3 regions of the Rahnella aquatilis CIP 78.65 genome follow, and region 1 is predicted to be linked to each of the others. Evidence: predicted binding sites of a transcription regulator. Region 1 holds the regulator's gene; each other region holds the start of a gene.
The links. The regulator Fur, encoded in region 1, represses iron uptake genes when iron is present. The targets are predictions, from matches to a motif close to ATAATAATGAGAACNACTATCAA.
Positions count from the first base shown of each region.

Region 1 (3,285 bases):
CAGCTCAGTACTGTTTTTGGTATTTTGCGTCAGTGTGTCCAGTGAGGTAACGGTGTAAAGGGACACGCATGCCCACATGACGCAAAAGATACCAAGAATGGTTAATAAAGCGGCCCTGATGGTGATATTTTTTAAAAACTGCACGATATGCCTCTCTCGAAACATGTCTGTTTCTGGCCTGAGGATTGACGGGGATGCGGAGAATCAAGACAGGTAACCCGCAGGCAAGTGCCCCAGGACATGTTTGAACACCTCTCCGGGCATCGATTTCTTTATTATGTTGAGATTGCTCCCGCATCATCTATCGGCGGAATATTCTCGAAATTTAGTATTGTGACGACTTATTTCTCAAATTTGCGTTGACCCTATAAAACCTGTGGTTAATTCGTCACACGTCAAAGCACACAAAGGCGATAACACTTAAAAATATTGCCCGATAAACTTATTTCCCAGTTAAGAAGGCGGGCAGAAACATATTCTCCGCCGCACGAGTTTGCTATCATCTGCATTATTATTGCCTGCGTTGCAGAGCACTTCATTGAGAACAAGAGGTTAGGTAATCTTATGGCCGTTGTAGGTATCTTCTTTGGATCCGATACAGGTAACACCGAAAACATCGCAAAAATGATCCAGAAGCAATTGGGTAAAGATGTTGCAGAGGTGCATGACATTGCGAAGAGCAGCAAAGAGGATCTGGAAAAATTCGATATTTTGCTAATCGGTATTCCAACCTGGTATTACGGTGAAGCGCAGTGTGACTGGGACGACTTTTTCCCAACGCTGGAAGAGATAGATTTCGAAGGTAAGCTGGTTGCACTGTTTGGCTGCGGTGATCAGGAAGACTACGCCGAATATTTCTGCGACGCGCTGGGCACCGTGCGCGATATCATTGAACCACGCGGCGCAGTGATTGTCGGACACTGGCCTACCGAAGGTTACCACTTCGAAGCCTCTAAAGGCCTGGCTGATGATAAGCACTTCATCGGACTGGCAATTGACGAAGATCGTCAGCCGGAACTGACCAGCGAACGCGTTGATGCCTGGGTGAAGCAGATCACAGAAGAACTCAGCCTTTCTGAAATTATTGGCTAAAAACCCTGTTGGCCCTGAGGATTTATTCTACAATTGAAGGGCCAAACTATTACTGAAATTAACAATTTAACTGCTACAAAATTGTAACTTTCGGTCATATCAAGGTACACTGAGTTCCTCTGTTTTTTCTATTGATCAAGTCGTTGCATTCCAAATGTGACCGGCAATTTGTGATCTTTATTAACAGGCTGTCGTTGACGAGAATTGGCACATTGCGTTAAACGAAGAGATTAAACGAATAATTTTGTGCCGCCGATGCCACAGGCTGCATGCCTCAACTTGATTAGCACATAGTAACAGGACTGAATCCGCATGACTGACAACAACACCGCACTGAAGAAAGCTGGCTTAAAAGTCACGCTTCCGCGCCTCAAAATCCTGGAAGTGCTGCAAGCGCCGGAAGGTCATCACGTTAGTGCGGAAGATCTTTACAAGCAACTGATTGATATGGGTGAAGAAATCGGTCTGGCGACGGTCTACCGTGTCCTGAACCAGTTCGACGATGCCGGTATCGTTACGCGTCATAATTTCGAAGGCGGCAAGTCCGTATTCGAACTGACTCAGCAACATCACCACGATCACCTGATCTGCCTCGATTGCGGACGTGTGATCGAATTCCGTGACGAGTACATTGAAGGCCGTCAGCGTGAGATTGCTAAAAAACACGGTATCAAGCTCACCAACCACAGTTTGTACCTGTACGGCCACTGTGAAGCAGGCGATTGCCGCGAAGATGAATCTTTGCACAACGATAAACCTGCGCATTAATATGCACAGGGCAACCTCGTTGCCGCACAGGCTCTGAATTAATTAACCGCTGAAAAGCGGTTTTTTTATGCGTGGATTTTGCGCTGACAGCAGACATAAAAAACCCCGGCAGCCGGGGTTTGATTGATGCCTGTTTGATTCACGGTTGCGGAGAATTATTGGCGCTGATTTCCTGCCATATCTTTCCGCAATCTGCTGCATACGCCTGACCATTACCGGTTTTACGCGCCGTCAGACAGCGCTGGTAATCCACCACACGCACCGTTTCCTGTTCCGCAAATTGCTGGTGGGCCTTTTCCTGTTTCAGTTTATTCAGTAACACCTGACAGGAAGCCAGTTTGTCCGGATTACCTTCCGACGTATTGATACAGGTACGATAATCTTCCCGCGTTTGGGATATTTGTACCTGATCGGTGGTTGGCGCACAACCGGCCAGCAGAACAGCCGAAACCACGATCATCAGTAATTTATTCATCGACATAGCGACCTCAGAAAATAGTGAATGGAGCGATAACGATGAATTTCACGTCTTTTTCATCCTGGAAGATATTGCCGTACCCGCCGCCCCAGCTCGGAATATCCGAATGGTTGTCGTACTGGGTGTAATGCAGTTTGAATAACGTACCTTTCGCGCGACCTTCCTGAAGGGTGTACAGCGCATCCAGGCTCCAGGCGCTTTCTTTCAGGCGCTGGCTCTGGTCGTAAGCAGCGTTGGTACTCGGTTTGGCATCCCACGCATAAACATATGAGCCACCGAATGCCAAACCCGGTAAATCCCATTTCGCCAGGTCATACAATACGCCTGCATACAGTGCTTTTTCCCCGTTGGCGTTGAAGTCCGAGCGGTTGTCCCACCACACATCAAGACGGCCATTTGAGGAAGAATAAGTCGGGGTCATGCGCTGCAGGAAGTAACCCTGATTCCCTTCCGCTTTGACCATTGTCCCTTCCAGTCGCCAGTTAAACTGACCGGTGGTATAGCCGAAGGTCAGCGCCTGCAACCATGCCAGACCATCGTACAAACTGTTCGGATCGTTCTTATCACTGATACGGTCTTCTGCGCCATAGAACTGATAGCTGGTGGTCAGCGGATTGCCCAGCAGATCCATTTTGTACGAGGCTTTAGCAAAATACTGATCGACATAACTTTCCGCCTGGCCAAATGCGCCTTCCAGCACGAAGTCATTTTTAAAATCATATTTTGCCCCGAGCGAGTGAATATAAGAAACGCCGGTTTTCTGGTCATTCTGGCGGAAATCATCCATTTCCAGATGCCACGGCGATTTATATTCGTCAGCCCACATATAGGAGAAACTCAGCTCACCCGGCTCACCGAAATCGTGTTTATAACCGGCTTCTGCACCGCGATAGGTACCCGGCATAAAGCTCCAGTGCGGCGCGATCAGTGTCTGTCCGGTAGGCTGA
Region 1 covers NC_016818.1:3,425,279-3,428,563, forward strand. The annotation lists gene RAHAQ2_RS15495 (methyl-accepting chemotaxis protein) at 1-144, opposite strand, end outside; gene fldA (flavodoxin FldA) at 565-1,092, shown strand; gene fur (ferric iron uptake transcriptional regulator) at 1,405-1,860, shown strand; gene RAHAQ2_RS15510 (ChiQ/YbfN family lipoprotein) at 2,000-2,335, opposite strand; gene chiP (chitoporin ChiP) at 2,349-3,285, opposite strand, start outside.

Region 2 (3,285 bases), 2.1 Mb from region 1:
TACCCGCGAGCCACATCGCGCCGCGGTAAAGAATGTCCATCAGGGTGTGATAACTCGAAACCATAAATCCCCCGGCGAGTGATCAGAAAGAGGCAGCCCGCAGGCTGCCGGTGTCAGGGTTTATTTAACATCAGCAATTTGCTGCATCAGATCCTGATGGTCTTTGCCGAATTCATCGCGCACGGATTGCGTGGCTTTGACATACGTCGCAGGGTCAATCTCATAGAATTGCACGCCGCCTGCTTTCATGGTGGCGAGGGCTTTCTCGTTATAGGCTTTCCACAGTTCGCGTTGTTCATCCTGCGCTTCTTTCGCCAGTTTGAGGATTAACTGCTGGTCTTCCGGTTTCAGTTTGTCCCATTTCACTTTTGAATACAGGAACAACTCCGGGATAATGAAATGGCGGCTGTAGGTGTAGTTTTTCACCACCGGCAGATAGTTGTGGGCGACAAATGTCGGCGGGTTGTTTTCGGTGCCATCAATGACGCCGGTCTGCATGCCGCTGAATACTTCACTGACACCCATTGCCACCGGGTTTGCACCCATCGCTTTCAGCGTTGCCAGCGCAATCGGGCTGCCCTGTACGCGGATTTTCATGCCGTGCAAATCTTCCGGTTTCACCACCGGTTTTTTGGTGATCAGGTTACGCGTGCCGCCATCCATCCAGCCGAGAAAGACCAGCCGCGAATTCGGGTTGCTGGTGATTTTATCGCCGATTTCTTTACCGATCTGACCGTCGAGCACTTTGTGCATATGGTCTTCGTCACGGAAAATATAGGGCAGGGTGAACACATTAATTTCCGGCAGAATCGAAGCAACCGGCGTCATCGACACACGGATGATATCCAGCGCACCGAGCTGCGCCTGTTCAATTTCCTGCTTTTCATCCCCCAGCACGCCGCCCGGAAACGTTTTAATTTCGAGGCGTCCGTCCGTTTGTTTTTGCAGTTTTTCGCCCATGTGCTGAACGGCGACGACGTTGGGATAGCCTTGCGGATGTACGTCAGCGGCTTTCAGCGTCTGTGCTGACACGCCATGTGTAAATAAAAGGGTCGCGGAACTCAGGCAAAGGCTGAGAAGTGCTTTTTGCATTTTCATCAGTTTGTCTCCAGGGTACTCGGTAAGAGAAAGATAAATGTGAACAAGTATCGAACTGGACGGGCGCAGAGGCGTTGCCGATTCATTTTGAAAAATGTCTAAATAAGCTTTTAAATGATAGGGATACATGACGCGCCGGTGTGCGGTTTTCACCAGTGGAAGCACATTACCTTATTTTTCGTTGTGCGGTATTTGAGCGTTATCACAAACTAGCAACAAATGTAAAAAGCTGTTGCTTAATATTTAAAACGTTGTTTTGACTTGAGTAATGATATTCAGATGATTGATTTACTGCGTAATTTTTTTTGAAAGTGTGACGCAGGTTAAATTGTTCAACCCTTGTACAAACAGGAAAAACCTTGTCATCTGTCAATGACACGCTGGCCGCCAGGCGTGACAATGTAAATAATAATGAGAACGACTATCAATTAGGGCTTTTTTTTTGATATCATTCGGCGTTATTCATTCCTTTTACATACTGATTCTGGCTGGAGGCGACGCGTGAAAACGGCTCGCAATAAGATGAAAGAGGCGACCTCATTACTGATGTCGTTAATGTTGGTTGCTGGTCTGAGCGGCAACGCGATGGCTGCACCTGCGACGCCGGCTGGACAAGCCGTCAGTTCTGCTGCAACCCAACCGGCACCGGCTGCACCGGCGACCGGCGACGCCACGCGTGCTCCGGTGATGCAACCCGCGCCAACAGAGACGGCACCTGTCATTCCAACCGATTTGTCTGTTATGGGCATGTATCATCACGCTGATGTGGTGGTGAAGACCGTCATGATCGGTCTGCTGCTGGCTTCTGTGGTCACCTGGGCATTGTTATTCAGCAAGGGTGCAGAAGTCTTCACGGGTAAACGTCGTATGCGCCGTGAATTTGATGCGTTGTCTTCCGTTCGTACTCTGGACGAAGCCGCCGAGCAGGCTGAAAGTTTTGCCGCCAGCAGCATCAGCGCGCAGATGATCCGCGATGCGCAGAACGAGCTGGAACTGTCTGCCGGATCAACGGACAACAACGGCATTAAAGAACGTACCGGTTTCCGCCTTGAGCGCCGCGTCAGCGCCGCTGGCCGTTACATGGGCCGTGGTAACGGTATTCTGGCGACCATCGGGGCTATTTCGCCGTTCGTCGGCCTGTTCGGTACCGTATGGGGCATCATGAACAGCTTCATCGGTATCGCACAGACGCAGACCACCAATCTGGCAGTCGTCGCACCGGGTATCGCCGAAGCCTTACTGGCGACGGCGGTGGGGCTGGTTGCGGCCATTCCTGCGGTGGTGATCTACAACATTTTCGCCCGTACCATTACCTCTTACCGTCATCAGGTAGGCGATGTGGCGGCGCAGATTATCCTGTTACAGGGCCGTGATTTGGATCTGGCTGCCAGCGAAGGCAATGCGCCACGCGGTCAGACAGGTCAGTTACGCGTAGGGTAAGAACAGATTATGGCTATTCGGTTAAACGACGATATCGACGAAAGTGGTGAAATGCATGACATCAACGTCACGCCTTTTATCGACGTCATGCTGGTATTGCTGATTATCTTTATGGTGGCGGCACCGCTGGCCACCGTGGATGTGCGGGTGGATTTACCGGCTTCGACGGCGAAACAGCAGCCGCGTCCGGAGAAACCGATTTTCCTGTCGGTAAAAGCGGACAAGCAACTGTTTCTCGGCGACACACCCGTGAACGGCAGTAATCTGACCGCCATGCTGGATGAGCGTACTCAGGGCAATAAACAGAGTACGATTTTCTTCCGTGCGGATAAGAGTGTTGATTACGAAACGCTGATGAGTGTGATGGATAACCTGCGTAAAGCCGGTTACCTGAAAGTCGGGCTGGTCGGCGCAGAACAAACCGGTGCCACGGCGGCGCAGTAAGTTGTGAATCAAATCAGACGCACAAAAAAGGCCAGCATTTGCTGGCCTTTCGTTTATCTGAAGATGGGTCACTCAGGTCACCGGTGCCGGGTTAAACACCGCCAGCGCATTGTGAATGCCCCAGGTGTCTGACCAGGTTTTCTTGCGGCCGCTGGCGATGTCCAGAATGAAGTGGAACAGTTCCCAGCCCACATCCTCGATAGTGGCATCACCGGTCGCAATTGTCCCGGCATTGATATCCATCAGGTCGTGCCAGCGGTTTGCCAGTGTGGTGCGCGTTGCCATTTTAATCACCGGCACGGC
Region 2 covers NC_016818.1:710,182-713,466, forward strand. The annotation lists gene RAHAQ2_RS03215 (TRAP transporter small permease) at 1-64, opposite strand, end outside; gene RAHAQ2_RS03220 (TRAP transporter substrate-binding protein) at 121-1,098, opposite strand; gene exbB (tol-pal system-associated acyl-CoA thioesterase) at 1,621-2,538, shown strand; gene exbD (TonB system transport protein ExbD) at 2,548-2,982, shown strand; gene garD (galactarate dehydratase) at 3,055-3,285, opposite strand, start outside.
Region 2: the regulator Fur is predicted to act here: its motif matches at 1,504-1,526, upstream of exbB (tol-pal system-associated acyl-CoA thioesterase).

Region 3 (3,285 bases), 2.2 Mb from region 1:
CGAACAACGCATTCAGGCAGGAAATCAGTGCGATGAAACCAATCAACATGGCTGCAACGATGATAGCCACTTTGAAGCCTGCCAGGATGTATTCACCCAGCATTTCAAAGAAGCTCTGACCCTGATGCGTATTACCGATTTGCAGGTCTTCTTCTGAATCAACTTTATAAGGGTTGATCAACGACAGCACGATGAAGGTACTGAACATGTTGAGCACCAGCGCAGCAACAACAAAGCGCGGTTCCAGCATGGTCATGTACGCACCCACAATCGACATAGAAACCGTCGACATCGCGGTGGCTGCCATGGTGTACATGCGTTTTTCAGACATTTTGCTCAGAATATCTTTATACGCGATAAAGTTTTCTGACTGACCCAAAATCAGGGAGCTGATGGCGTTGAAAGATTCCAGTTTTCCCATGCCATTAATTTTCGACAGAACCGTACCGATAATACGGATGACGAAAGGCAGTACACGAATGTGTTGTAAAATACCGATCAATGCAGAAATAAACACGATCGGACACAAGACTTTCAAGAAGAAGAACGCTAATCCTTTATCGCTCATGCCTCCAAATACGAAGCCGGTCCCTTCCGCAGCGAATCCTAATAATTTCTCAAACAAGTCTGAGAAGCCTTTCACAAAACCTAAACCAACAGAAGAATTCAGGAAGAAATAGGCTAACAAGACTTCGATGACCAACAGCTGAACGATGAAGCGTAAACGGATATTTTTCCGGTCACGGCTCACCAGTAAAGCGAGTGCAGCGACAACGGCCAACGCTAATACAAAGTGCAATATTCGGGACATGGGTGCTCCAAATTAGAGGCAGGCTATATTTCGACGGTCATTTTATGTAACGCGTACATTTAAAACGTGAAGTCGATTGCAAATATAGAAATTACAGGGACGAATTGCAACAAATCACGGCCCATCACACAAAAAATCAAGATGTTAATAAAACTAAGCACAATTAGCATTCCTGTGCTAGTTTTATCATCTGCCGTAATGCGTTCTGAATCTGGCCCGTTAATGTCTGTTTTAGGAAAGTATGATGCGTCTGTCTTTCTGAAGTCGGGTGAGCGAATCACCTTTGCGTTGTTACCTGCCCGCTTACCGCTGCTGCCTATCAGAGTAATCACTCAGAACATTCTAAATGCACTTGATAATCATTATCAATTGGATATGATTGATGTAAGCGTAATAATTGTAAGGGTTAACTCACTATGCTCAACAGCCGGGCCGAATCCACAGGCCGCGCGTCCAGAAAGATGAAGCTTTCACTGATGGGACCGGCCTTCATTGCCGCCATCGGTTATATCGATCCGGGCAACTTTGCGACGAACATTCAGGCCGGTGCCTCTTATGGCTATCAGTTGCTGTGGGTGGTGGTATGGGCCAACGTGATGGCGATGTTGATCCAGTTGTTGTCTGCCAAACTCGGTATCGCCACCGGCAAAAACCTGGCCGAACATATCCGCGATCGTTTCCCGCGCCCGGCCGTCTGGGCCTACTGGGTACAGGCAGAAATTATCGCCATGGCCACCGATCTGGCCGAATTTATTGGTGCCGCCATTGGCTTCAAATTGCTTCTCGGCGTATCGCTGCTACAAGGCGCGGTGCTCACCGGGATTGCCACCTTTATTATCCTCGCGCTGCAAAAACGCGGGCAAAAACCGCTGGAACTGGTGATCGCCGGTTTACTCCTTTTTGTCGCGGCGGCTTATATCGTTGAGTTGTTCTTCTCGCAGCCGAGCATGATTGCGCTGGGTAAAGGCATGCTGATCCCTGCGTTGCCGACCGCCGATTCGGTATATCTGGCCGCCGGTGTGCTCGGTGCGACCATTATGCCGCACGTCATTTATCTGCATTCCTCGCTGACTCAGCGGGGCGGCAAGGCCTCTAAAGCACAGCGCTATTCAGCCACCAAGCTGGATGTCGGTATTGCTATGACCATTGCCGGTTTCGTAAATCTGGCGATGATGGCGACGGCAGCGGCGGCATTCCATTTCAGCGGACACAGCGGGATAAGCGAGCTGGATGAAGCCTATCTGACGCTGCAACCGTTGCTGGGTCATGCCGCTGCGACTACCTTTGGTCTGAGTCTGGTGGCCGCCGGTTTATCTTCAACAGTGGTCGGTACGCTGGCCGGGCAGGTGGTGATGCAGGGGTTCGTGAAATTCTACATTCCGCTGTGGGTTCGCCGTACGGTGACTATGATGCCGTCTTTTATTGTGATCCTGATGGGATTAGATGCCACACGCATTCTGGTGATGAGCCAGGTCTTGTTGAGCTTCGGGATTGCGCTGGCGTTGCTGCCGCTGCTGGCTTTTACCGGTAACCGCAGCCTGATGGGCGATATGGTGAATACTAGAACCGTGCAGTGGGCCGGGAGGATCATCGTGCTGATCGTCGTCAGCCTTAACCTTTATCTGCTGATCGGTATGTTGAAATAACGCCTGCGCAGTGACAGGCAAACAAAAACGGGACAGTTTGCGCTGTCCCGTTTTTGTTTGTTTTATTCAGCTGATTAATGGCGGTGGTCGCCATGTCCGCCGCCCCGGTGATCATCATGACCGTGCCCCCGGTCATGTCCCCGACCCCGATCCGGCCCGCGGCCGTGATCATAATGCGCACGCCCGTGGTCGCTGTAATAATAACGCGGCGGTGGCATCGGACGACGTGGCGGATGGCGTTCGTTCCACCAGCCATGATCGCGCCAGCGATAACCATCCCAGTAATAGCCGCGCGGGCTGCGTGCACCATAGTGGTGACCCCGATAGCCGTTCCACCAGCTTGGGTTACGCCAGTCATAGCCGTCCCAGTAATAACCCCGCCTGTCGCGGTCACCGATATTGATAGAAAGGCCCGGCGTATTCAGGCTGAAACTGCTGGCCTGCACGGTGGGTACCGCCGCAGGGAGCAGGGCAAAGAACAATGTTGCGAAAAGTACCGGTTTTAACATGAGTGGCCCCAGAATCCTTATAATTTATGCTGACAGTTATAAGGGGAAGAGGGCCGTCATTCTATTGCTTACAATCCTGTTTTGAATGATTTACGCGCCTTAACGCAAAGCTTACACACTCTCCATAAAGGCGCGTTTTTTGCTCATTCAGGTAAGCGTTTACACCAGGATACCTTCGATCGCCGTCAGCTCTTCTGCACTAAAATGGCGGTTGGCAATCATGCCCACGGCGTCGTCGATCTGGCTGGTTTTACTGGCACCAATCAGGACGGACGTCACGCGGTCGCCACGAAGAACCCATGCCAGCGCCATCTGCGAC
Region 3 covers NC_016818.1:1,240,702-1,243,986, forward strand. The annotation lists gene RAHAQ2_RS05760 (NupC/NupG family nucleoside CNT transporter) at 1-811, opposite strand, end outside; gene RAHAQ2_RS05765 (Nramp family divalent metal transporter) at 1,228-2,457, shown strand; gene RAHAQ2_RS05770 (DUF2502 domain-containing protein) at 2,532-2,966, opposite strand; gene mgrA (L-glyceraldehyde 3-phosphate reductase) at 3,126-3,285, opposite strand, start outside.
Region 3: the regulator Fur is predicted to act here: its motif matches at 1,164-1,186, upstream of RAHAQ2_RS05765 (Nramp family divalent metal transporter).